2 regions of the Lysinibacillus sp. VIII_CA genome follow, and region 1 is predicted to be linked to the other one. Evidence: riboswitches for the same ligand, from Rfam matches in the RefSeq annotation. Region 1 holds a riboswitch; the other holds the start of a gene.

Region 1 (12,668 bases):
TACTCACGATCAGGAAGAAGCACTTGCTATGAGTGATGAAATTTTCGTCTTAAGTGAAGGGCAAATTCAACAATCTGGTACACCAGTAGATATCTATGATGAACCTATTAATCGCTTCGTGGCAGATTTCATTGGTGAATCCAATATAGTACCCGGTGTCATGATTGAAGATTTTAAGGTTGAATTTGCTGGTAAGATTTTCGAATGTGTTGACCAAGGTATGAAACCAAATGAGAAAATTGATATTGTTATACGCCCAGAGGATTTAGAAATGACAACTATAGATAAAGGGAAGCTTGTAGTAAAAGTAGATACACAATTATTCCGTGGCGTCCATTATGAGCTATCTACGTATGATAAAGATGGCAATGAATGGCTAGTCCATTCGTTGAAAAAAGCTGAAGTAGGGACAGAAATCGGCTTAGACTTTGATCCAGAGTCCATTCATGTAATGCGTTTAAATGAAACAGAGGAAGAGTTCGATAAACGATTAGAATCCTACGGAGACGACGAAGATGCAAACTAAGCCATCAAAATCAGCGTTATTTCCATATGTTTTATGGATCGCCTTTTTTGTTATCGCGCCGATTGCACTCGTTGTTTATTATTCCCTACTCGATTTACATGGCAATTTCACGCTCGATAATTATAAAGCGTTCTTCACTTCTGTTTACTTAAAAATGACATTAAGCTCGTTTTGGTATGCATTTTTAATTACATTATTTACATTATTAATTTCATATCCAACTGCTTACTTTTTAACAAAAACGAAACATAAGCAGCTTTGGTTACTGCTCATTATTATTCCTTCATGGATTAATTTATTGTTAAAAACATATGCCTTTATCGGCATCTTTGGTTTATACGGGCCAATTAATGCATTTATCGAAGTGTTTGGCTTTGATCCAAAGCAAATGCTTTTTACGGATATTAGCTTTGTTTTTGTATCCGTGTACATTTTTATTCCGTTTATGATTTTACCGATATTTAATTCTTTAGATCGTTTAAATCCGACACTTATTTATGCATCTCGTGATTTAGGCGCATCTGCCTTTACAACGTTCCGTCGCGTTGTTTTACCATTGACAATGGATGGTGTTAAATCAGGTATTCAGGTTGTTTTCATCCCTGCTCTATCACTTTTCATGATTACTCGCTTAATTGCAGGAAATCGTGTTATCACGCTTGGTACAGCGATTGAGCAGCAATTCCTTGTGACACAAAATTGGGGGATGGGTTCAACTATTGCCGTCTTCTTAATTTTATTTATGGTCATCATTATGCTTGTTACGGGACAAAAAGATAAAGGAGGTCGCGTACGATGAACAAACTCTCTGCATCAGCCAAAGTCTATTTAACGATTGTTTTTGTCGTTCTGTATGCACCCATTTTCTATTTAATCTTTTATTCGTTCAATAGTGGTGGCTCCATGAATAACTTTGAGTCCTTTACTTTAGAGCATTATCAGGCTGTTTTTGAAGATTCAAGGCTACTTGTTATTTTAATCAATACTGTTATCGTAGCATTACTATCTGCTTTAATTTCTACTATTATTGGAACATTAGGAGCCATTGGTATTGTCACTGTCAAAGATTCAAAAATGCGTAATACATTATTGTCCCTAAACAATGTTTTAATTGTCAGTCCAGATGTCATCATTGGGGCAAGCTTTTTAATTCTATTTACAATGGTTGGCATTAAATTAGGCTTTGCTTCAGTATTATTAGCACACGTAGCGTTTAGTGTACCGATTGTAGTGTTAATGGTTTTACCTAAATTGTTAGAAATGAATAAATCACTAATTGATGCAGCGTTAGATTTAGGAGCAACCAAAAAGGATGTTATGATGCGTGTCATTTTACCGTATATTCAGCCAGGTATTTTTGCAGGCTTCTTCCTAGCTCTTACGTATTCATTAGATGATTTTGCTGTGACATTTTTCGTAACCGGCAATGGCTTCAGTACATTATCGGTAGAAATCTACTCGATGGCTCGAGCAGGAATATCTCTCACAGTTAACGCTATTTCTGGATTAGTATTCTTTGTAACCGTTATCGTTGTGGTTGGTTATTACTTCATTACAAGTCGTACAAGCAAAAGAACGGAGGGACAACAATGAAGTCATTAATTCAAGCGACCATCGCTATCCTTGTTGTTTCTGCCCTTTTATTCTATGCTGCTGACGCCTTAAGTGCAGGTGGCGGTAAAAGTGGAAAAGACACTTTAACCATTTTTAACTGGGGAGAGTATATTGACCCTGATCTATTGAAGGAATTTGAAAAAGAAACAGGTATTCATGTCATCTATGAAACATTTGACTCTAATGAAGCTATGATGACAAAAATACAGCAAGGTGGTACAGCTTACGATATTGCTGTTCCTTCTGAGTATATGATTGAAAAAATGAAGGAAGATAATTTATTGATTCCTTTAGACAAAGCAAAAATACCGAATTTAAAAAATATCGACCCTTACTTTTTAGACTTACCATTCGATGATAACAATCAATATTCAGTTCCTTACTTTTGGGGAACAGTAGGGATTGTCTATAATCCAAAACTAGTTGGAAATTTAGATTTCTCTTCTTGGGACGATTTATGGGATTCTTCATTAAAAAGAAAAGTATTTTTAGTAGACGGTGCCCGTGAAGTGATTGGGATGGGGTTAAATAGTCTTGGACACTCCTTGAATTCATTGGATAACAATGAACTACGGGAAGCAACTGACAAATTGATTACACTTGCGCCCAACGTAAAAGCGATCATTGGGGATGAAATTACACCATTAATGATTAATAATGAAGCAACAGTAGCCCTCACTTGGTCTGGTCAGGCAGCAGACATGATGTTTGAAAATGAAGAGTTGGACTTTGCTGTTCCTGAAGAGGGCTCCAATCTATGGTTCGATAATATGGTTATTCCCAAAACATCGAAAAATATTGATGGTGCACATGCCTTCATCAATTTTATGCTAAGTGCAGAATCCGGTGCTCAAAATGCCGATTATGTTGGCTATTCAACGCCAAATATTGCTGCGATGGACTTAATGGACCCAGAAGTAGTTTCAGATGAACGCTACTACCCATCTGAGGACCAACGTGATACCTTAGAGGTATACAAAAACTTAGGTCCAGATTACTTAGGAAAATATAATGAACTGTTTTTAGAATTTAAAATGAGTATTCGATAATTTATAAGAGCGAATTGGTCTACAAACCAATTCGCCTTTTTTATTTAAGCATTCATTTGTATCGCTATATTTAGAAAGAAATTCTACTAGTAACCAGTTGTCGATCATACAATCCCACTTCGTCTAGGTATCATCAATTTTTTCAAGATGCCAGCAATCTTTAGTTTTTCTTTATCCATAAAAAGACCTTGAATCTACGTCGTACGACACCTGCGCATTATAACTTCATCTTTAACTTTCATCTACACGGTTATAGGTAAGCTTTCTCATAGCAAACGCAATTATTTATTTTCACTAGTTTTTTACTCTCCCTACTTCAAGTCTCTAGAAAAAGCAATTCTCTCTCCTCACTCCACACCCCGAATTTTTATGAGATAAAAGCTTTTCTGGAAAATCATTCTACATATCGAACCAGTTACAGCAATCTCAACTATTAGCCAGCCATAATTCTTTATGATAGACTGTACTATATTTGATTACAAAAAGGGGGGCTTGTCGATGACCCAGCAGAAGTCCAATAAGGCGGCTTTGTATATTTTAATGTTTAACATGTTTATCGCAATGGGGAGTATTGGAATTATTATTCCTGTAATGCCTGAATATTTAAGAATATTTGGAGCAGCAGGACAAGTTCTAGGCATGCTTATTGCAACGTTCGCCTTAGCACAATTCGTATTTTCTCCAATTGCTGGGAATCTTTCGGACCAGTATGGGCGGAAAAATTTAATTATTTTCGGTCTTATACTAACAGGACTTGCACAAATCGGTTTTGGCCTTTCTACAGATGTATGGATGCTCTTTTTAGCACGTTTTTTAGGTGGCCTTGGCTCTGCATTTGTAGCACCTCCTATTATGGCTTTTGTAGCAGACGTGACAACTTATGAAGAACGCGGAAAAGGAATGAGTTTGTTAGGAGCTGCTATGTCTTTCGGCTTTATGATTGGCCCTGGAATTGGTGGTTTCCTTGCAAAGGTTAGCTTACATTTTCCATTTTTCATGGCGGGAGCTGCCGCCATTTTAGCGGCTATTTTATCTTACTTTTTATTACCATCTACAAAGCCAAATACTGCGCAAAATAGACAAAAGCAAGATAATCTGGTAAAACAGATGGCTCGCTCTGTACATATGCCTTATTTTGTTATGTTAATTATTATGATGGTATTCTCATTTGGGATTGCTAACTTCCAAACGACCTTATCACTATTTGTGACAGAGAAATTTAATTACTCACCTGGCGATATTGCCATCATTTTAGTTGTTGGTGGTGCGTTTGGGGTAATTGTACAAATGTTTATTATTACGCCACTCTTTAAACGGTTTGGTGAAATGAAAGTAGTTTTGGTCAATTTATTTATTGCGGCCGTTGCTATTTTCTTAATATTATTTGTTTCTGGTTTTGCACTAATATTAGTTGTTGCAACCATCTTCTCTACGGCGACAACGTTGATTCGTCCAGCTGTTAATACTCTCATATCAAAACTTGCAGAAAAAGAGCAAGGATTCGCAGCCGGCTTGAATAATGCCTATATGAGTCTAGGAAATATGATTGGACCCGCTTTGGCTGGTTTTTTATTTGACTGGAATATGAACAGTCCTTATATTTTTGGTGCCATTATCTTATTAGCTTGCTTCTTCCTTGCCCTGATTTGGACATTGAAAAAGGCGCCTCAGCTTATGCATCCAGATTCACATTAATAGGTAACTCTTATTGACTATTTATTGAAGTATGTTACACTTCTAAAAAATAGAAAAATACTTACCACTAGGGGAGTCTTCTAAAGGCTGAGACGTATATGGTTATATACGGACCCTTCGAACCTGATCTAGTTCATACTAGCGGAGGGAAGTGGCGCTTCTTGCTATTTTCAGTGTATAAGCAAGGCCGCTTCCTGTCGTTTGAAGGAAGCGGCTTTTTTCATTTTCCTAGTGGCTAAAATGAAAAGGAGTACACCTAACATGTCTATTAGAAAATTAACAATTATGGCTTTATTAGTAGCGATTGCTATTGCAGGTTCTACTTTTATCTCCATTCCAACTGGGATTGCTCGTGCTTATCCGGTACAGCACGCTATTAACGTAATAGGAGCCATTATACTTGGACCCGTATCTACAGTTGTAGTTGCCTTTGTTACGGCCATTATTCGAATCCTTACAGGGACAGGCTCTCTTTTAGCCATTCCTGGTAGTATTATTGGTGCATTATGCGCAGGGCTTGCCTATAAATATAGCGGTAAAATTTGGTTTGCTGGTTTGGGTGAAGTGATTGGCACTGGTCTTCTAGCATCACTTGTAGCAGTGCCCTATGCAAATGTACTAATGGGAACTTCCGTAGCAGCCTTGTTTTTTATGCCTGCCTTTTTAATATCAAGTACAATTGGAGCAATTTTAGGCATTTTAGTAGCTAGCAGTTTGCAAAAAACGGTGCTAGTAAGATATTTTAATCCTACTCTCTTTATTAAATAGTGTCGTAGGAGGATTTCTTTTTCCATGAATGTACAAAAAGCAGTGCGAAATTCGCACTGCTTTCATCTAAACTAAATTATTGGCGTTTTTTCATACCCTTTAATAGTTGTGCTACATTCGTGTCTTCTGCTTGTACAGGGAGATCCTCTACCAGTTGCTCCTTTTTCTTCGACTTCGTTAGGAAATTCCAGCCAAAGCGCCTTATTGTTATATCAATAAAGAATAAGAGCATACCTGCAAGGAGAAGCCATGTGGCAATGTTTTGACGATCCGCCCCTTGCTTTGTAAAGTCACGGAACACTTCTTGTGGTTCTTTTAAAACAGCACCACCTGTTTGTTCGGTTATTTCTTCTATTAATTTATCATTAACAGGAAGAAGTTCATATTCAGCGCTGTAAGGAACACTTAATCCCGCCTGATAAATCGTTTCCTTTTCATCAGCGATACGGAAGAAGATTAACCCCGGCTCAGCTTGTACCACAGCTCGCACCTGAGAGGCTGATATAGTTTCAAGCTGTGTGTCTAGCTCTTCACCCGCTTCATTAACAGCCACAATATCTAAAAATGCTGCTTCATTTGTAGGGTCTGTAATCATAAAGGATCCATCTGATTCTACTCTTACATCGTAGGCAACGTCATTATAACTTGGGAGCATTTGCGAAATAAGCGTTTGCCAAAATGTGCCCCAGTCCTGCCATCTTGCCCAGTCTCCTGACCACTTTCCTGTTGAATCAGAAGTAAATGCGAATGTTTTGCCAAGACCGTATTGCCATTGTGCTAATACTGGATCTTCCTTTTCGCTTTCAGCCACGACGGTAGCACCCTGCTTTGCGGTTGTTCCAATATAAGCATTCATTTGTGGAACGCCATTGGCAAATAGCGTATTCCATCCCCCTGCATTATACAGTACAGGATAGAATGGATTATCTTCAATGTACGTACGGGAAATCATGGCCGTTTCACGAGATAAAATGGACGGAATAGTTTGCTCATCGATAACATTGTAGAAACGTCCACTCCCCATCTCACTCAGAGCTTCCAATAAGTTTGCATCCGCGTCTTGACCAATAGCTACTGTCGATAAGGTTATTCCGTTATCTTTTCCTTGTTCAATTAAATCGTCATAATTTCCTGGCTGCGATTGTCCATCCGTTAAAAGAATAATATGCTTACGTTGCAGTTTCATATCTGCTAGGTTTTCATATGCTTTTGCCAGTGAACCATAGATTTCTGTTCCGCCTCCTGGTGTAACGGATAAAATGGTATCCACTGCCTCTTCTTTATTATTCAAAGGTCCAGTCTCTATAATTTCCCAAGGACGATCATCAAATGCTATAAATCCTAATGTATCTTCATCACGTAGCATTTCAACTGATCGTGCAGCCGCTTCCTTTGCAAGCTCTAGCTTGGATCCTGACATACTGCCAGAACGGTCTAACACAATGACAAGTCCTAGCGAAGGTAATTGTTCTTTCCCCTTTATCTCCATTTCAACAGGTAATAAAGTTTCAATTGGTGTTTTAAAATAACCACCTAAACCAAAGCTATTTTCTCCACCCACCATTGCAAAACCAACACCAAAGTTTTTGACTGCTTGCTCTATCACACTCATTTTTGCCTCACCGACTAAATGTCCCGGTACATTATCAAAAATAATGGCATTATATTGCAAATAACTGGAGAGTTCATTTGGCAAGCTTTCAGGTGATTTTACATCATAGCCTATTGATTGCTGACCAAGTGCCGCCGCTAGTGGTGAAGCTGTTTCATAGCCATTCACAATGAGTAAATGTGGTTCGCTTTGTACCATTGTGACACTTGTTAATTTATTGTTTTCAAATATTGCGTCCTGTCCTACTTGAACAACGGCTTCATATTTCACCAGCCCTTCACCAGTCGCTGCATGTTTATAGGTAAACATATTCGTTCCTTCGGCTAGCTCGACTCCCTCACGATGAATCAGTTCATCATTTTCATATAATAATAGCTCGCCTTGTCCAGCTGTTGTTGCATGCACTTCTGTTACCAGTTGTTGTTGCTCACCTACATAGGCAACTTGTGGGGACACAAAGCTTTTTAATGAAACATCATTCACAACAGGCTGACTGAAGGGCACAACATCCACACTAATATTGGAGCCTTTAAACTTCGTGGCGAAATCTAAAGCACTTCCCTTTGTCTCATTGCCATCTGTTAATAGCACAAGGCGTGTTGCTTTTTTCGGATCTATAATACCTGTGGCAAGTTGCAGGCTTTGTTCTATATTCGTTTGATCAGTAGCCTTTATTTCCGTAAACTTTGGTACTTCCTTTAATGTTTTAGTCATAATGGCTTCTGTTTGTAATGTTGATGAGAATGAATACAGCCCTGCAAGCTGTTCATCTTTTTTCGATTGTAAACTATCCTGTATAAACTGTACCATCTCATCTTCAGTCCCATTCATGGAAGCTGAGCGGTCAACTAGATACACGATTTGTTCTTCTTTTATAGGTAATAAAAGATACGGCCCTGCCAATGCGAAAACTAAACAGCCTACCGCTAGCATGCGAATCATAAGTACGAAAGCATGACTCTTTTTTAGTCGCTGTCGTTCTCGCCAATAGGTCCAACCAAAATAGATGAGTAATGGAAGTAATAGCAACAATATGAATGGCATATCAATTCGTAAATCCACGACGTCGTTGCACCTCCCACTCTAAAACAAGTAAAACTAAAATAATAAGAATTAGCCAAGGGACAAAAGAAGCCTTCGAAATCTCAGCCTTTCCGTTATCAGAAATATCCCCTAATGTATAGCTTGTTCCTTGCTCAATAACACGTTCTTGCGCCTGCAATTGTACAATAAAATGTTTTTCTTCATTATTAGAACGCACAAAATAGATGCCAGGTTTTGTTGGCGCAGTTAGCATACCATCCGTAACCAATGATAGAAATTCATCTTCTTGTGAATATACGCTCCAGTCTTCCTGCGCTAAAGCTACTGCTCTTTGTTCATTTGGTGTGAAAATACCGAGTGAACCAATGGATTCTGATAACTGCTGTTCAGTACTCCATAAGAATAACGGGAATGATGGGTGTAGTGGCCAATCCGTATCTGCAATATCTGCTAAGACGACGATATCCCCTTTAGGAGAGCGCTGTATAAACGGCTTTTCTCCAACAGTAGCGATAGTTTCATAATTTGTAAATCCAGGATACAAGGCGCTAACATAAACATCCTTAAGCTCACTAAAAGCAAATAAAGCATCACTTTTAGTACTTACTATGCCACTTACCTCTACCTTTTCAGCATCATCACGGCCAAATAACACAAGAGGTTTGACCATCTTTTCCAGCAATTCAGCTTGATTAGTGATCACCGTGGCATCCTGATTGTCTACTACTTGTAAAGGCGGAACGATTTTCACACCCGTACTTACGGATTGAAATCCTTTTTGAATCAATTGATGCATGCCCTGATCAACCACAATTTTTGAAGTAGCCGTTTGTAGTAAAACCGTTTGTTGATTATCTACGTCATAATCATCTTGCGCATCAATAATCGCTGTCATCGATTTTTCTACAGGTAACTCCTTGAAGGTTTTTGTTATCGCTTCCTTTGGAGGAACAGCGATATTCTCAGCTACTAACTCTTTACCCTCTTCATTTAGTAATGCTAGTGTGACCTTTTGCTCGTTGTCTGTATCATTATGAAGCTGCACAAGCGCCATTGTAGCCTGTCCATCTGTTGTTGCAGCAAATCGAGTAATAGCAATATTTGTTAAGTCCTTCGCAGCACCTCTTACTAGCCATTTAACGGAGTCCTTATTCATAGGTAGTTGTTTTTTATCGAGTGCATCTGTAAATACATAGATGGAAGTCGGTGTATCTCCTACAAATGCTTGTGCCACATCTAGCGCCTTATCCATTTCTGCCGTTTCATAGGTTACTTGTAAGTCTTTAATACCTTTTTCGATTTCTTTAACATTTGTCTCTTGCTGCAAAATCGCTTTTGGTGCTGAACCAGTCGTAATTAACGTGACTGGTCTCCCATTTAATTCATCTATAAGCGTCAGCATTTCCTGTTTATGTGTGTCAAAGGTAGATTGCCCCTTACCAGCTAACATTGTTGCAGAAGTATCCACAATAAATATAGTTTGCTCACCAACAATCGTTGATTTTTTCACATAGGGATTCATGAGTGCCAACACAAGAAGCAACAATGCTAGTAACTGTAAATAAAGTAGGGCATTCTTTTGCAAATGCTTTAAATAAGGAGATACCCGTGTTTCCTGCATAATCTCAGACCAGAAAAGTGTTGAAGAGACCGGCTGATCTGTATATTTTTTTCGAAAGAAATAATAGAGTAGGACAATGACCGGGATGATGGCCGTCCAGCTAAACATAATTTGACTAAAGCCCAATACGGCTCACCTCACCTAATCCAATGTGCTTTTAATAATTGCTGAAAGATTGCCTGTTGCAAACCATCTTCCACCTTCAATTGTAATTTTCGAATGCCGAAACGACGACAAATAGCTTCAAACTCTTCTTCATGTAATAAACGTCTTGCATGATAGGTTTCTAGTACTTTAGTGGACATTGTCACATTGACTTCATTACCTGTTTCACGATCAAGAAGACGCACATCCCCTGAATAATTTGGTGATAGTTCTTCTTCCGTCACTATTTGTAGTATACGTACATCGCCAGCATAGCGTGGTAGCCTTTTTAAAAGTTGCTCCCATTCTTCAATTGACTCTAGACCATCTGTAACAATAAATAACACTGTACTATCCTTTGGTAAAGCCTTTAAGGCACCCTGTGCAAAAGGATTCGAATAACTCGCTTCCTCTATATCTGTTACTATTTGTAAAAATGCTCGGCGATACATGGCGCCCTTGCGACGAAATGGAGGCTTCGTTTCATCTTGTAAAAATGAAAAAGATAAACGATCGTCTCTACCAAGTACCATTAAACCAAGGGATGCCACTATTTGACGAGCAAAAGTCCACTTGGCATCCATGCTCATTGATTTTGTGGTATCGAGTAGGATGTGTACGCGCATTTCTTGTTCATCTAAAAATCTTTTAATAAAGTATTTATCCGTTCGGGCAAAGACGTTCCAATCCACTTGTCGTACATCATCACCTAAATGATATTCTCGAAAATCCGAAAAATCGAGGGATGCCCCAAAGCGCTGTGAACGATGCGAGCCTTTATGCTGCCCGCGTAGCTTGGAGGCAGTAGCTACTTGAAAACGACTGATTTTCGCTAACCAGTCTTCGGGCAATAAGTAGTTGGCTGTCACTTGCTAACACCTTGTTGAACCTTTTCTAAAATAACATCAATGACATCATCTGCTGTTTTTCCTGAAGCCTCCCCTTCATAGTTCAATAGCATCCGATGACGTAATACAGGTTTTGCTACTGATTTAATATCAGCCACTGAAACATGGAACCGACCATTCATCAGCGCTCTAGCTTTTGCTAATTTTATTAAACTTTGCAAACCACGAGGTCCACTGCCATACATCGCATATTGCTTGACCTCGTCCAGAGCATCAGATCTTTCTGGGTGCGTTGCCACTACTAAATCGGTTGCAAATTCAAGCATTTCATCAGCAACCAGCACTTCCTTCACCATTTGCTGGGCTTCTATTAGAGCCTCTGTATTCATCAGTTTCTGTAAGCCAATTTCCTGAGCACCTGTCGTTCGCTTCATAATTTCCATTAGCTCATTTTTTTCCGGATAGGGGACAAGAATTTTACAAAGGAAACGGTCCATCTGTGCTTCAGGTAACGGATATGTGCCTTCCATTTCAATCGGATTTTGAGTCGCTAACACGAAAAATGGTCTCGCCATTTTTTTTGTATCGCCCAAAATCGTTACCGTTTTTTCTCCCATTGCTTCTAACAAAGCACTTTGAGTCTTGGGTGTAGCGCGATTTATCTCATCTGCTAACACCATCTGACTAAAAATAGGGCCAGGCTGAAACGTAAATTGTTGTTTACCATCTGGGGTGCGTTCAATCATACTTGTCCCAGTTATATCCGCCGGCATAAGATCCGGTGTAAATTGTATACGTGAAAACGATAAGTCAAGAACTTCAGAAATTGTACGAATTAACATCGTCTTCCCTAAGCCTGGTAAACCTTCTAATAATGCATGACCATCTGCTAGTACAGCATACAAAGTATAATCAATCGCATCTTCTTGCCCTACAATAAAACGATGAATTTCATCTTTTACTTGTTGTAATTTTGTACTCATTTCTACATATTGTTGCTCTGTAAATGCCATTTCATTTCCTCCTACTGCGACTCAATTGACGTGAAATAAGATTGCACGACATTTTGTAAATCCTTCGGTAATTGTAAACGCTCTGAGCTTTCTAAATAGCTGTCTTTATAAGAACCAATTATTTCTTCATACGGTCGAATGCTGCCCTTTGTTATCGGACCATTCCCCTGTTGCTCAGAGACATGAGAGCCATCTCCTAATGCTCCACCATCCACGGATGTCTCGTTTGACCCACCAATCCGATTCGGTGTCGTTAATAAATCTCGACCACCTTGACCTTTACCTGCGCCCTGACCTTGTCCCTGTCCTTGTCCTTGGCCCTGTCCTTGTCCTTGACCCTGTCCTTGTCCCTGTCCTTGTCCCTGTCCTTGTCCTTGACCCTGTCCTTGTCCCTGTCCTTGTCCTTGACTATTACCATTTTGTTGTTGGGAACCATTTTGAGCATTATTTTGACCAGACTGACTCGTCTGCCCTTGCTGATTGCTTGGCTGGGAATTACCAGATGACTGCTGACTACCTTGTTGTTGATTATTATTTTGATTGTTAGTGCCAGCATTATTAGCACTTGCAATTGCATTTTGTAAGGAATTACTCGCTGGTTTACCAAGTTTACTCATAGCTGTTTGTGTGGCATTTGCATTTTGTGTGAGCTGTTGCTGCATTTGTGCAAGTTCCTTCAATTGCTCAACTTCTTTTTTCGATAAGCCTTGTTCATCGGTAGCTCCGTCTTGACT
Region 2 (12,668 bases), on a different contig from region 1:
TTAATCGATTTAAGCTTGCGTAAAGAAAAAACTGCTTAGAACCTTTAAGTAGTCTCAGACTGTTGATAAAAGGAATCGAGAAGTTGATGCTCGATTCCCTTTTCATTTTTTACTTATTTCAAATGGACCTTTGTTGCTCGATCATGTACAGCTCAAGCATAAAAAGCTTACCACGTCCAAGCTGACAGTATCTTCAAGTCTCCTTTAAGACAAGTTCAATTGTTCTGCATTTTGGCATACCAATCCTAAATGACGTTAAATAAGTTTTGATGATTCTTATATTCTGGACATTGCTCGAGTTCATTGATTTGAGCTTTTGAATTTTTGCAACCATTAGAACGAAGCGCGACCCCGCCCATAGTGTAAATCAACGGTTTTAATTATGAAAGTAAGTGGCATTGACCTAGTGCAATATCGACACTACTATTAAAAGGGAGGGGGGACATCAATATGGTGTATCTAGGAATGATTTTTTTTCAAATTGTTGCACCTATTTTAGTATTACTTGTACTAGGGGCCATTCTACAAAAGAAATTTCGCTTTAACTTAAAAGCATTATCACAGCTAATTACATATTGCTTTATGCCAGCGGCTGTGTTTATAAATTTATATGAAACGAGTATAAAGCTGTCTGTGCTAGGGGAAGTCGGGTTGTTTATTGTACTTTTTATTGGTAGTCAAATGCTACTCAGTCACTTTTTAGCGAAAGGGCTTGGACTAGCTAAAACGGAGGCGGCTGTTTTTAAAAATAGTGTAGTACTCATTAACTCTGGAAACTATGGTATTCCGGTAGCTCAAATGATTTTTGCCTCTCAACCTATTGGTGTAGCCATCCAGGTTATACTCGTTATCTTTCAAAACATGACTACGTATACGTATGGTTTATATAATTTAATTTCGTCTACTAAATCAGGCATGACGATTCTAAAGGATTTTATAAAAATGCCTATTATTCACGCTTTAATAATTGGTGTGGCAATGAATTATTTTGATATTGGTATTCCTCCGTTTATTAAAATACCAATAGACCATGTAGCGGATGGTTTTATTGCCGTTGCATTAATCACGCTGGGCGCGCAATTGTCTCAGATGGAAATTAAAACTATGTTTAATAAAACAGTCTTCATCAGCTGCTTGACTCGATTAATTATCGGACCAGCTATTGCTTTAGTCATTATCTTTGCACTGGGATTAAATGGGGTCGTAGCACAATCATTATTTATAGCGAGTGCTTTTCCCACATCCCGCAACAGTTCAAGTCTAGCATTAGAATATGATATAGAATCGGCAACAGCTGCACAAACCGTTTTATTTTCTACCATTGTGAGTTGTATAACGGTCACGATTGTGATTTATATCGCTGATGTATTGTTTACTTAATAGAATGGCAAAAATATTTAAATGATAACTTCCATCTCTTAGCAATATCTGCTACACTAGCATCAAACTGAATAGTATTAACTAGGGGAGTCTGATGAGTCAGGCTGAGAGGGAAACGCATAGAGGTTTCTTGACCCTTTGGACCTGATCTGGCTCATACCAGCGTGGGAAAGTTAAGAAGCTATTGCCTATTACGTGCAATCAATAGACCCTTTACATTCATGGCCGGATCCAATCATTATGTTGGATTCGGCCTTTATTTATTTTCCTTTTGGGGTGAGCTAGATTCGGTCCTTACTTAAAATACATTTAAGGGAGAGAAGTAGCTCATGTCAGCGATTAGTGAAAAGAACATTATGATTATGTCTAACTTTGAAGGAAGTAAAAAGGTTTATGTGGAAGGATCACGTCCAGATATTTTAGTACCAATGCGTGAAATTACATTAAGTCCGACGACGGGTAGCTTTGGAGATGAAGAAAATGCCCCTATTCGGGTGTATGATACGAGTGGCCCGTATACTGATCCTGCATTTCATGTGGATATTACAAAGGGCTTACCGGCTTTACGAAGTACTTGGATACAAGAGCGAGGAGATGTAGAGGAATATGAAGGGCGTACCATTAAACCTGAGGATAATGGCTTCCGTCGCGCAGATGATCCACGTATCCAAGAAAATGTCTTTCCTGAATTGATGAGAATGCCTTTACGTGCAAAAAGGGGGAAAAATGTAACACAGTTGCATTATGCTAGAAAGGGAATTATTACACCTGAGATGGAGTTTGTAGCGATACGAGAAAATATGGACCCTGATTTCGTGCGTTCAGAGATTGCAGCAGGTCGAGCTATTATGCCCTCCAATATTAATCATCCGGAGGCAGAGCCGATGATTATCGGTCGTAACTTCCATGTGAAAATTAATGCGAACATTGGAAATTCAGCCGTATCATCTTCGATTGCAGAGGAAGTCGAAAAGATGACATGGGCTACACGCTGGGGTGCAGATAATATTATGGATCTATCAACTGGCAAGCATATTCATACAACGAGAGAATGGATTATTCGAAATGCCGCAGTACCTGTTGGAACAGTACCAATCTATCAGGCATTAGAAAAGGTAAATGGTGTAGCTGAAGATTTAACGTGGGAGGTATACCGTGATACGCTTATTGAACAAGCAGAGCAAGGGGTAGATTATTTCACTATTCATGCGGGTGTTCTTTTACGTTATGTTCCTCTTACAGCAAACCGGGTAACGGGCATTGTGTCTCGGGGAGGCTCCATTATGGCGCAATGGTGTTTATACCATCATCAAGAAAACTTCCTCTATACTCATTTTGAGGAAATATGTGAAATTATGAAAACTTATGATGTAGCCTTCTCATTAGGAGATGGCTTACGTCCAGGGTCAATCGCGGATGCAAACGATGAAGCGCAATTTGCGGAGCTTGAAACATTAGGTGAGTTAACCCAAATAGCATGGAAGCATGATGTTCAAGTAATGGTGGAGGGGCCAGGTCACGTTCCAATGCATTTGATTAAAGAAAATATGGACAAGCAATTAGAGGTTTGTAAGGAAGCTCCCTTCTACACATTAGGCCCATTGACAACAGATATTGCTCCAGGTTATGACCATATTACATCTGCTATTGGAGCGGCAATGATTGGTTGGTTTGGTACAGCTATGCTCTGTTATGTGACACCGAAGGAACATCTAGGATTACCTAATCGGGAGGATGTTCGAGTAGGGGTTATTACTTATAAGATTGCTGCACATGCTGCAGATTTGGCAAAAGGGCACCCAGGTGCACAACAACGCGATGATGCACTGTCAAAAGCGCGCTTTGAGTTCCGCTGGCGCGACCAATTTAACCTTTCTCTTGATCCAGAACGTGCAGTAGAATATCACGATGAAACATTGCCAGCAGAGGGGGCCAAAACTGCACATTTTTGCTCAATGTGCGGTCCTAAATTTTGTAGCATGAGAATTTCACAGGATATTCGTAATTATGCTAAAGAAAAGGATTTAAATACAACTGAGGCCATCCATGAAGGTATGAGGGAGAAGTCAGTGGAGTTTAAAAAGGCAGGTAGTCAAATCTATCTATAATAATAAAAGGCTTGTGTTAATTTACTAGACACAAGCCTTTTTTATGTTGCTTCCATGTTGCAAATTGAGGTAAGCAGTTGGAGGCTAGACGAAGACAAAAAAGCTCCATGTGATGATTAAATTCACATGGAGTAAAAATTGGATTTGGATATCAATAATTAAATGGAATATTAAACGTTTGTTGGTTGTTTTACGTATGGGTTTGTAAGATCCATACCTTCTAATGAAAGACCCATTGCTTTTGCAACACCGTCACCATATGCTGGATCAGCTAAATAGCAGTGTAGGATGTGACGTCGTTTGATGAACTCCTCGACAGAAGCCATATCATTAGCCGTATTTTCAAATAGACGTTGTTGTTCTTCCGCAGTCATTAGGCGGAAAAGTTTACCTGGCTGCTCGAAGTAATTATTATCGTCTTCACGGAAATCATGAATTCCTGCATGACCATCAATGCGTAACTCTGGCTCTTTATGGTCTAAATTATGCTCCCATTCACCATAGCTATTTGGTTCATAGCCTAGTGTTGAACCAAGGTTGCCATCAAAACGCATAGCACCATCACGGTGGAAAGTGCGGAATGGACATTTTGGTGCGTTAACAGGAAGCATATAGTGGTTTACTCCTAAACGGTAGCGTGCTGCATCCGCATAGGCAAAGATACGACCTTGTAACATTTTATCTGGTGAGAAGCTAATACCAGGAACGATGTTAGATGGTGCAAATGCAGCTTGTTCCACTTCTGCAAAGTAGTTGTCCGGGTTTTTATTTAACTCAAACTCACCTACAGGAATTAATGGGAAGTCTTTTTTATACCATACTTTTGTTAAGTCGAATGGGTTGTATGGTAGCTCACGTGCTTGCTCCTCTGTCATAACCTGAATATACATTTTCCATTTAGGGAAATCGCCTTTTTCAATGGCTTCATATAAATCACGTTGTGAAGATTCACGATCTTGACCGATTACCTCAGTTGCTTCAGCACCTGTTAAATTTTTAATGCCTTGTTCTGTACGGAAGTGGAATTTAACCCAAACTCGCTCATTATCAGCATTGACAAAGCTATAAGTGTGGGAACCAAATCCGTGCATATTACGGTAACCAGTTGGAATACCACGGTCAGACATTACAATCGTTACTTGGTGAAGTGCCTCTGGTAATAGAGTCCAGAAATCCCAGTTAGAATTAGCGTTTTTCATATTTGTACGTGGATCACGTTTTACCACGTGGTTTAAATCTGTAAAGTGTAGTGGATCACGGAAGAAAAATACTGGTGTATTGTTTCCTACTAGATCCCAGTTGCCTTCTTCTGTATAGAACTTAAGGGCAAAGCCACGGATATCGCGCTCAGCATCTGCTGCACCACGCTCACCAGCAACTGTGGAGAATCGTGCGAACATTTCAGTCTTTTTGCCCACCTCTGAGAAGATTTTAGCTTTTGTATATTGAGTTATATCGTGCGTTACAGTAAAAGTACCAAATGCACCTGAACCTTTGGCGTGCATACGACGTTCAGGGATTACTTCACGATTGAAGTTTGCTAATTTTTCAACTAGCCATACATCTTGAAGTAAAAGAGGGCCACGTGGACCTGCTGACATAGAGTCATGGTTACTTACTACTGGAGCACCACCTGCTGTTGTAAAACGACGGCTACGATCATTTGCGTTTGTCATATTAGTTACCTCCTGAAAATAATGTAAGTCGAACTCTTCGTCTATAACTATAACAAATATAAAATAGAATTGCTAGTACATTATAATAATTATTGTTAAAGAATTTTTATAGTGAGATACAAAGTATAAATATATGCATCGGAGAGGCTGTATATGCTTAATTTTTGTGTAAAATTTGTTGTTTAATAAACTAGATTTAAACAGTATTTGTACGGTAAATGAAAAGAAGTATAAAGTTAAACACCCATAATAAAATCCTTGATTGAAAATGAAAACAACTAATTGAAAATATTCTTGATTAGTTTTTTCGATATCGATGAGGGGTCATACCGATTTGTTGTTTAAATATTTTAATGAAATAATTCGGGTCATCAAAACCGTTTAAATGAGCAATCTCACTAATTGCAAAATCAGTTTCTAGTAGCATCTTAAGGGCGTTTTGAATTCTAACTTGCTGTATATAGCGCTTAAATGGCAAGCCTTGTTTTTTTGAAAAAATCGTACTTAAATAATTGGGGCTGATGCCAAGCTTACGCGCGACAAAGGGGAGAGACAAGGAACTCTCTTTAAATTGCTGATCAATAATTTCTAAAGCTAACTCAACATAATCGGCTCTTTTCTCCATGCGAGCTTCACGTGCAAGTTCAATTAATCTCTGAGTGAATGAAATAATGCCATTGAGAATCGTATAAAAAATAGGATGCTCAATAATTAAATGAAATAGCTGACGGTAGTTTTGTTCAATGACTGCTTTTTCGTGTAGTTTATATTTCAACATAAAGCGCCGAATTTGTGCTAAGACACTTGTTAGATGGATACGTAAATCATCCTGCTCATAATAGATGCCTTCATTAGAAAGTCGATATAAAAATGTTTTTACGGCTTCGAGATTACCTTCCTCCAGGCTACTTATTAATAATTGCTGTTCCTCTGGTGTTAGTAATGGATCGAAGGGGTGTATTTCAAATTGTTTACTTGCGTAAAAAAGGTGACCGAATCCTTCGTAAAAACTTTGGTGGAGTACACGCTTTGTTAATGTATACATATTTTTAATGCTTGTAGCAGGTCCATCATATATCCCGATATTTAATGAACTATTGCTAAACAAACGCCATTCCTTCATAAGAGTACGTACATCCTTCTCTACCACTTTTATGTCTTGCGTTTGAAAAAGGCAGACAATTCTATTCGATAAAGGATAGGTTTTCATATGAAAGTATATAGGTGTTTGTTGAAGCCAATTGTAAAGCTTGTTATAGGTCTCGGCGTGCTCAGGCTCAATTATTGTAAAATGAATGCCAGTTTCAATAGAGTTTGATTTAGTATCTAAAAATAAATGATTATAAAATGATTCATTTGCTGTCTCCTGCGCATCATCTATGATTTGTGGTGAGCGCACGGAAATAACCGTCAGTTTTTGCTTTAATACTTCTAAATCAATGGGCTTTATGAATAGATGAGCTACCTGTAAATCAATGGCTTTCAATGCGTTTTTAAATAAGGGCTCTGTTGTTACGGCTAAAATAGCACCTGAAAATTTTTGTAGATCTCCATAAAGAGAAGTTAGGCCATTATTAGGGATCAGGTCGATATTTAATAGTATGGCATCCGGTTTAAATTGTCGGATGTATTGAGATGCATCTGAAATAGTAGTGCACATGTCAATAAGAACGTCGCCTGGAAAATAGGTATGTAAAAACCACTTAATGCCTGCTAGTTCAGTGGGGTCTCGGTCGATTAATAACAGCTTCATAACATTTAACCTCGCTTAAAATATTCTAGTTTCATAAAAAAATACGATTATATTATTAAAAATAACATAGGAATCTGAAAAAAATCATGTTTTCTCTTTTAAAATTCTCTATATTCTGAAAAAAGTAGTTAGTACAATGGAAATAGAGTAATTGATCTTCATTCAGCGGAAAATTTATTTACTATGAAAACGCTTAAATGCAGTTGAATGAGGATGCTTTAGTGATTACGTTAAAATGAATTTTACATAAGCCATAAAGGGAATAGGGGGATGTCATGTGAAGTCGATCATCGAGCTTGATGGCAATACATTAACAAGACAACAAATTGAGAAAATCGTTAAAGGGCATGCAACGGTTGAACTTGCTGAAGATAGTATAGAACGTATTCGTTTAAGTAGGGAACGTATTGAAAAGCGTTTAGCGGAGGGGCAAACTATTTATGGTGTGAATACAGGTTTTGGCAAACTAAGTAATATAAAAATTGAGGAAGAAGATATAGAGCTTTTACAACTGAATTTATTACGATCAGATGCAACAGGTGTGGGTCAGCCGTTTCCAACTGATGTTGTACGTGCCATGATGGTTTTACGTGCAAATGCCTTAGCTCGTGGATTTTCAGGTATTCGTGAGGAAACTGTACAGCTATTATTAGATTTTATTAATAAAGGCGTACACCCAATTGTTCCGTCACAGGGTTCAGTTGGAGCAAGCGGAGATTTAGCGCCATTATCACATTTAGCTTTAGTCCTAGTGGGAGAAGGTAAGGCTGAGTTTAATGGAGAAGTGATGAGTGGTAGTGAGGCGTTACAGCAAGCGGGATTATCACCTGTTCGACTCCAAGCTAAAGAGGGGCTGGCACTTGTAAACGGTACACAGGCTATGACAGGTATCGGTGTCTTAACGGTTAATGAGGCTGAACGAATTGGGCTTGCGGCAGATATGGCTGCTAGTTTAACACTAGAAGCATTGAAGGGTATCACATCTGCGTTTGACCCAGCCCTTTTAGCGGTAAGACCACATCCAGAGTTAGAGCTTGTTGGTGGTCGTATTCGTAAGTGGCTTGAGGGAAGTAAGCGAGTGACAAAGCAAGGAGAAATTCGTATGCAGGATGCATATTCATTGCGCTGTATTCCACAAGTGCATGGTGCTTCCTGGCAGTCTTTCTTTTACGCGGAGAACCGAGTACAAACGGAAATGAACGCCACGACCGATAATCCGATTGTTTTAGAAAACGGTGAAGTACTATCAGGTGGCCATTTTCATGGTCAGCCCATTGCTTTAGCAATGGACTTTTTAAAAATTGGGGTAAGTGAATGGGCTAATATTTCAGAGCGCCGTACAGAGCGAATGGTGAATCCACAATTAAATGAAGGCTTACCACCATTTTTAGCGACAAACCCTGGGATTGAGTGCGGTCTGATGATTGCTCAATATACAGCAGCATCTATTGTCTCAGAAAACAAAGTGTTGGCGCATCCTTCCAGTGTAGATTCAATTCCTACATCAGGGAATCAGGAAGACCATGTAAGTATGGGGACAACTTCGGCTCGTCAAGTACGTCAAATGGTCCGAAATGCTGCCCTAGTTATAGCAATAGAAATGATTTGTGCATCACAGGCTATATATTTAGATAAAGCAGAAGAACAATTATCACCAACCACACGAAAGTACTTAGAGAAAGTTCGTGAGTTTTGTCCACCACTATTAGCAGATCAGCCAATTGGTGATGAAATAGAGGCGTTGGCGGAATATTTATTAACGAGTGATGCTCTAGTAAAGGAATATGTGTAAAGTTGATTAAACGATTTTAAGTGGGAAGAGCTGAGGCAAGACTTAGTTTTTTAAGTCGCCTCTGCTTTATAAGTGATTATTCATTTATATATCTGAATATTCAGTTTAATAGAATGCTACTAACGTTTTTATCATTTTAAAGGAGGGTTTTTTTATGGTATTTAAAACAAGTATTCGTGCACCACGTGGAAACCAACTAACTTGTAAAGGGTGGACACAGGAAGCAGCAATGCGTATGCTAATGAACAATCTTGATCCTGAGGTAGCGGAGAATCCAGATGAGCTGATTGTTTACGGAGGTATTGGAAAGGCAGCTCGTAATTGGGAAAGTTATGAGCAAATAATTGCTTCATTAAAGAAATTAGAGAATGATGAGACTTTATTGATCCAATCAGGGAAGCCGGTAGCTGTATTTCGTACACATGAACATTCTCCCCGTGTTTTAATTGCCAATTCCAATCTTGTACCAGCGTGGGCTAATTGGGACCATTTCTATGAATTAGAAGATCGAGATTTAATGATGTATGGTCAAATGACTGCCGGTAGTTGGATTTATATCGGTGCACAAGGTATTTTACAAGGCACTTATTTATCCTTCGTAGAAGCAGGGAAAAAAGTATTTGGCTCTGCAGATTTACGCGGTAAATTTATCCTTACAGGTGGTATGGGGGGAATGAGCGGTGCACAACCTCTAGCGGGGAAAATGGCTGGCGCAGTCATCCTAGTTGTAGAAGTAGAGCGTGCCCGCATTGAACGTAAAATAAAAGAAGGCTATTGTGATTATCTTGTAGAAACTGTGGATGAAGCGGTTGCATTAGTAAACAAATTACGTGACCAAAAAGAGCCAGCATCGATTGGCCTTGTTGGAAATTGTGCAGACGTTAATCGTGAACTGTTGAATAGAGGGATCATTCCAGACTTTGTCACAGACCAAACTTCTGCACATGACCCGATTAATGGCTATATACCAAATAACATGACATTTGAGGAAGCTTTAGCACTTCGTAAATCAGATGTAAAAACATATGAACGAAGAGCTAAGGAAACTATGGCAGAGCATGTTCGTACAATGCTAGAATTCCAAGAGGCGGGTGCAGAAGTATTTGATTATGGCAATAATATTCGCGCCTATGCTAAAGAAATGGGTGTAACCAATGCCTTTGATTTCCCAGGCTTCGTACCAGCCTATATTCGCCCGCTGTTCTGTGAAGGAAAAGGGCCATTCCGCTGGGCTGCGCTTTCGGGGGACCCTGAGGATATTTATAAAACGGATGCACTTGCAAAAGAGATGTTCGCAGAAGATGAAGGTCTTGTTAATTGGATCAATATGGCTCAAAAAATGGTTAAATGGCAAGGTTTACCAGCTCGTATTTGTTGGTTAGGCTATGGTGACCGTCATCGCTTTGCATTAAAAGTAAATGAAATGGTAGCGAATGGTGAGTTATCAGCTCCAATTGTTTTTGGTCGTGATCATCTGGATTCAGGTTCAGTGGCATCCCCAAATCGTGAAACAGAAGGCATGTTGGATGGTTCAGATGCAGTATCGGATTGGCCGATTTTAAATGCGCTAGTTAATACAGCAAGCGGCGCCAGCTGGGTAAGTGTTCACCATGGAGGTGGCGTAGGTATGGGCTATTCACAGCATGCCGGGCAAGTGCTAGTAGCGGACGGATCGGAGCTAGCAGCGGATAAAATTGCTCGCGTGTTAATTTCGGACCCTGGTATGGGTGTAGCTCGTCATGCAGATGCCGGCTATGACATTGCTATTCAGACAGCTAAAAACAAAGGTGTGCATATACCAATGTTAAAGGATGATGTAAAGTGACCATCTTAATCAAAAATGCCAATGAAGTGATTACATTAATGAGTAATGTACGAGGACCTCGCACAAAGGAGAAAATGCGAGAAATAGCTATAGTGGAAAATGGTAGTATTCTTATTGAAGAAGATCGAATTGTTGCTGTAGGTGCTTTTGAGCAGCTAGAGGTAGATTTTCCTGAACTAGTAAAGAAAGCAAAAATAATTGATGCTTCAGGTAAGGTCGTTATGCCAGGATTAGTGGACTGTCATACGCATCTCGTACATGGAGGAACCCGTGAAGAAGAGTTTAATATGCGACTCAATGGTTCTACCTATATGGAAATTATGAATGCGGGTGGCGGCATCCACGCCACAACAAAGCTTACACGAGATACTAGCTTTGATGATCTGTATGAAAAAACAAGGCAGCACTTAGATACATTTTTAAAGCATGGAGTCACAACCGTTGAAGCCAAATCAGGCTATGGATTGGATTGGGAGACTGAGAAGAAGCAACTTGAAGTAGCGAAAAAGTTACAAGCAACGCATGATGTGGATGTTATTAGTACTTTTATGGGTGCACATGCAGTGCCTCGCGACTATAAAGGGCGTGAGGATGAGTTTGTGGAATTGGTTATTCTTGATATGCTACCCAAAGTTGCAGAGCAAGAACTGGCTGAATTTAATGATGTATTTTGTGAAAAAGGTGTCTTTACACCAGATCAATCTAAGCGTATTTTAGAGGCTGGCAAAGCCCTTGGACTAACACCGAAAATACATGCCGATGAAATTGAGCCTTATAAAGGTGCTGAACTTGCTGCGGAAGTCGGAGCCATTTCGGCAGAGCATTTGTTAGTTGCTTCTGATGAAGGTATTCAAAAAATGGCTGAAGCAGGTACAATTGCTGTCTTGCTGCCAGGAACTGCTTTCTTTTTACGTGCACCGTTTGCAAGAGGGCGTCTAATGATTGATGAAGGGGTACCTGTAGCCATTTCAACGGACTTTAACCCAGGATCGTCTCCGACTATGAGTCTACCATTTATTATGAATTTAGCTTGCATGCATATGGGAATGACACTAGAGGAGGTACTAACGGCAACAACAATTAATGCGGCATATGCATTGAATCGAGGCGAACAAATAGGTTCCCTTGAAGTTGATAAAAAAGCTGATGTTATTATTTTAGATGTTGCTAATTATAAGCAGTTACAATACTTCTATGGCATGAACCATACAAATACAGTGATTAAAAATGGGCAAGTTGTTGTACAAAATGGCATTTTGCTGAAAGAACAATAAAGTAAATGGGCATAAATAAGGCATCAAAGCTTTATTTATGCTTTTTTATCTAAATTGATAAAATTTGACCATATAGGCTCTTTGGCGGACTGAATAAAAGCTTGCATTTTTTAAAGTGAAGGAGTATAATTCAGTTAAATAGTAATTCGTTAATTACAAATTACTCGAACCTTGTAGTGAATAAAGGGGTTATCAGATGTCAAAATTTCGTACGGAAGAAGAAATGCTAGCGCATTACGATTCTTCAAAATATAAAACGCCTGATGGATACACAGCAGATATCGCAATTTTTACGATTACTTCGGAGAAAACGGAAGAAAAGGCGCCGCCAAACATGACACTTAAAATTATGCTAATTAAGCGTGCTACTAAAGATGCTGATGGCAATGCCAATATTGAAGGTGGAAAATGGGCGCTTCCAGGTGGGTTTGTTGATGCTCATCAAAAAGAATCAGCGTATATTGCAGCAAAAAGAGAATTAAAAGAAGAGACGAATGTAGAAGGGTTACATGTTCAGCACTTTGGTGTTTACGATGATATTGATCGAGATCCTCGTGGTTGGATGATTTCAAATGCTTTTTATGCGATTGTTCCTGAGGTGTATATGGAGCAGCGACAAGCAAATGATGATGCTGATGATGTAGAGTTATTTGATATTGAAGATGTATTTACACTTCAGCTAGCCTTTGATCATCGTAACATCATTGCAGATGCCCTCGAATTTATTAAAAGAGATATGGTGCAAACAACAGTTGCTAAAAATTTTTTGCCGCAAGAGTTTACCTTATCAGAGTTACAACGGGTACTACTGACAGTTGAAGAAGATCCACGAATCGCTAATGATTCTGTATTTTTTACAA

The links. A riboswitch is a leader RNA that binds a small molecule or an ion and turns the genes downstream of it on or off. The one in region 1 is predicted to bind thiamine pyrophosphate.
Region 2: it holds a riboswitch for thiamine pyrophosphate, as region 1 does, so the genes downstream of both, thiC (phosphomethylpyrimidine synthase ThiC) here and thiW (energy coupling factor transporter S component ThiW) in region 1, are expected to answer to the same signal.

Annotation. Positions count from the first base shown of each region.
Region 1 covers NZ_JBNFXM010000001.1:483,633-496,300, forward strand. Annotated here, with positions in the region: gene ACP3VS_RS02390 (ABC transporter ATP-binding protein) at 1-526, shown strand, start outside; gene ACP3VS_RS02395 (ABC transporter permease) at 516-1,325, shown strand; gene ACP3VS_RS02400 (ABC transporter permease) at 1,322-2,119, shown strand; gene ACP3VS_RS02405 (ABC transporter substrate-binding protein) at 2,116-3,189, shown strand; gene ACP3VS_RS02410 (MFS transporter) at 3,688-4,884, shown strand; TPP riboswitch at 4,944-5,051, shown strand; gene thiW (energy coupling factor transporter S component ThiW) at 5,146-5,652, shown strand; gene ACP3VS_RS02420 (VWA domain-containing protein) at 5,729-8,326, opposite strand; gene ACP3VS_RS02425 (vWA domain-containing protein) at 8,310-10,055, opposite strand; gene ACP3VS_RS02430 (DUF58 domain-containing protein) at 10,067-10,942, opposite strand; gene ACP3VS_RS02435 (AAA family ATPase) at 10,939-11,934, opposite strand; gene ACP3VS_RS02440 (hypothetical protein) at 11,946-12,668, opposite strand, start outside.
Region 2 covers NZ_JBNFXM010000013.1:5,437-18,104, reverse strand. Annotated here, with positions in the region: gene ACP3VS_RS16300 (methyl-accepting chemotaxis protein) at 1-23, shown strand, start outside; gene ACP3VS_RS16295 (AEC family transporter) at 451-1,380, shown strand; TPP riboswitch at 1,454-1,568, shown strand; gene thiC (phosphomethylpyrimidine synthase ThiC) at 1,710-3,488, shown strand; gene ACP3VS_RS16285 (catalase) at 3,659-5,164, opposite strand; gene ACP3VS_RS16280 (response regulator transcription factor) at 5,463-6,917, opposite strand; gene hutH (histidine ammonia-lyase) at 7,195-8,709, shown strand; gene hutU (urocanate hydratase) at 8,864-10,534, shown strand; gene hutI (imidazolonepropionase) at 10,573-11,808, shown strand; gene ACP3VS_RS16260 (NUDIX domain-containing protein) at 12,005-12,668, shown strand, end outside.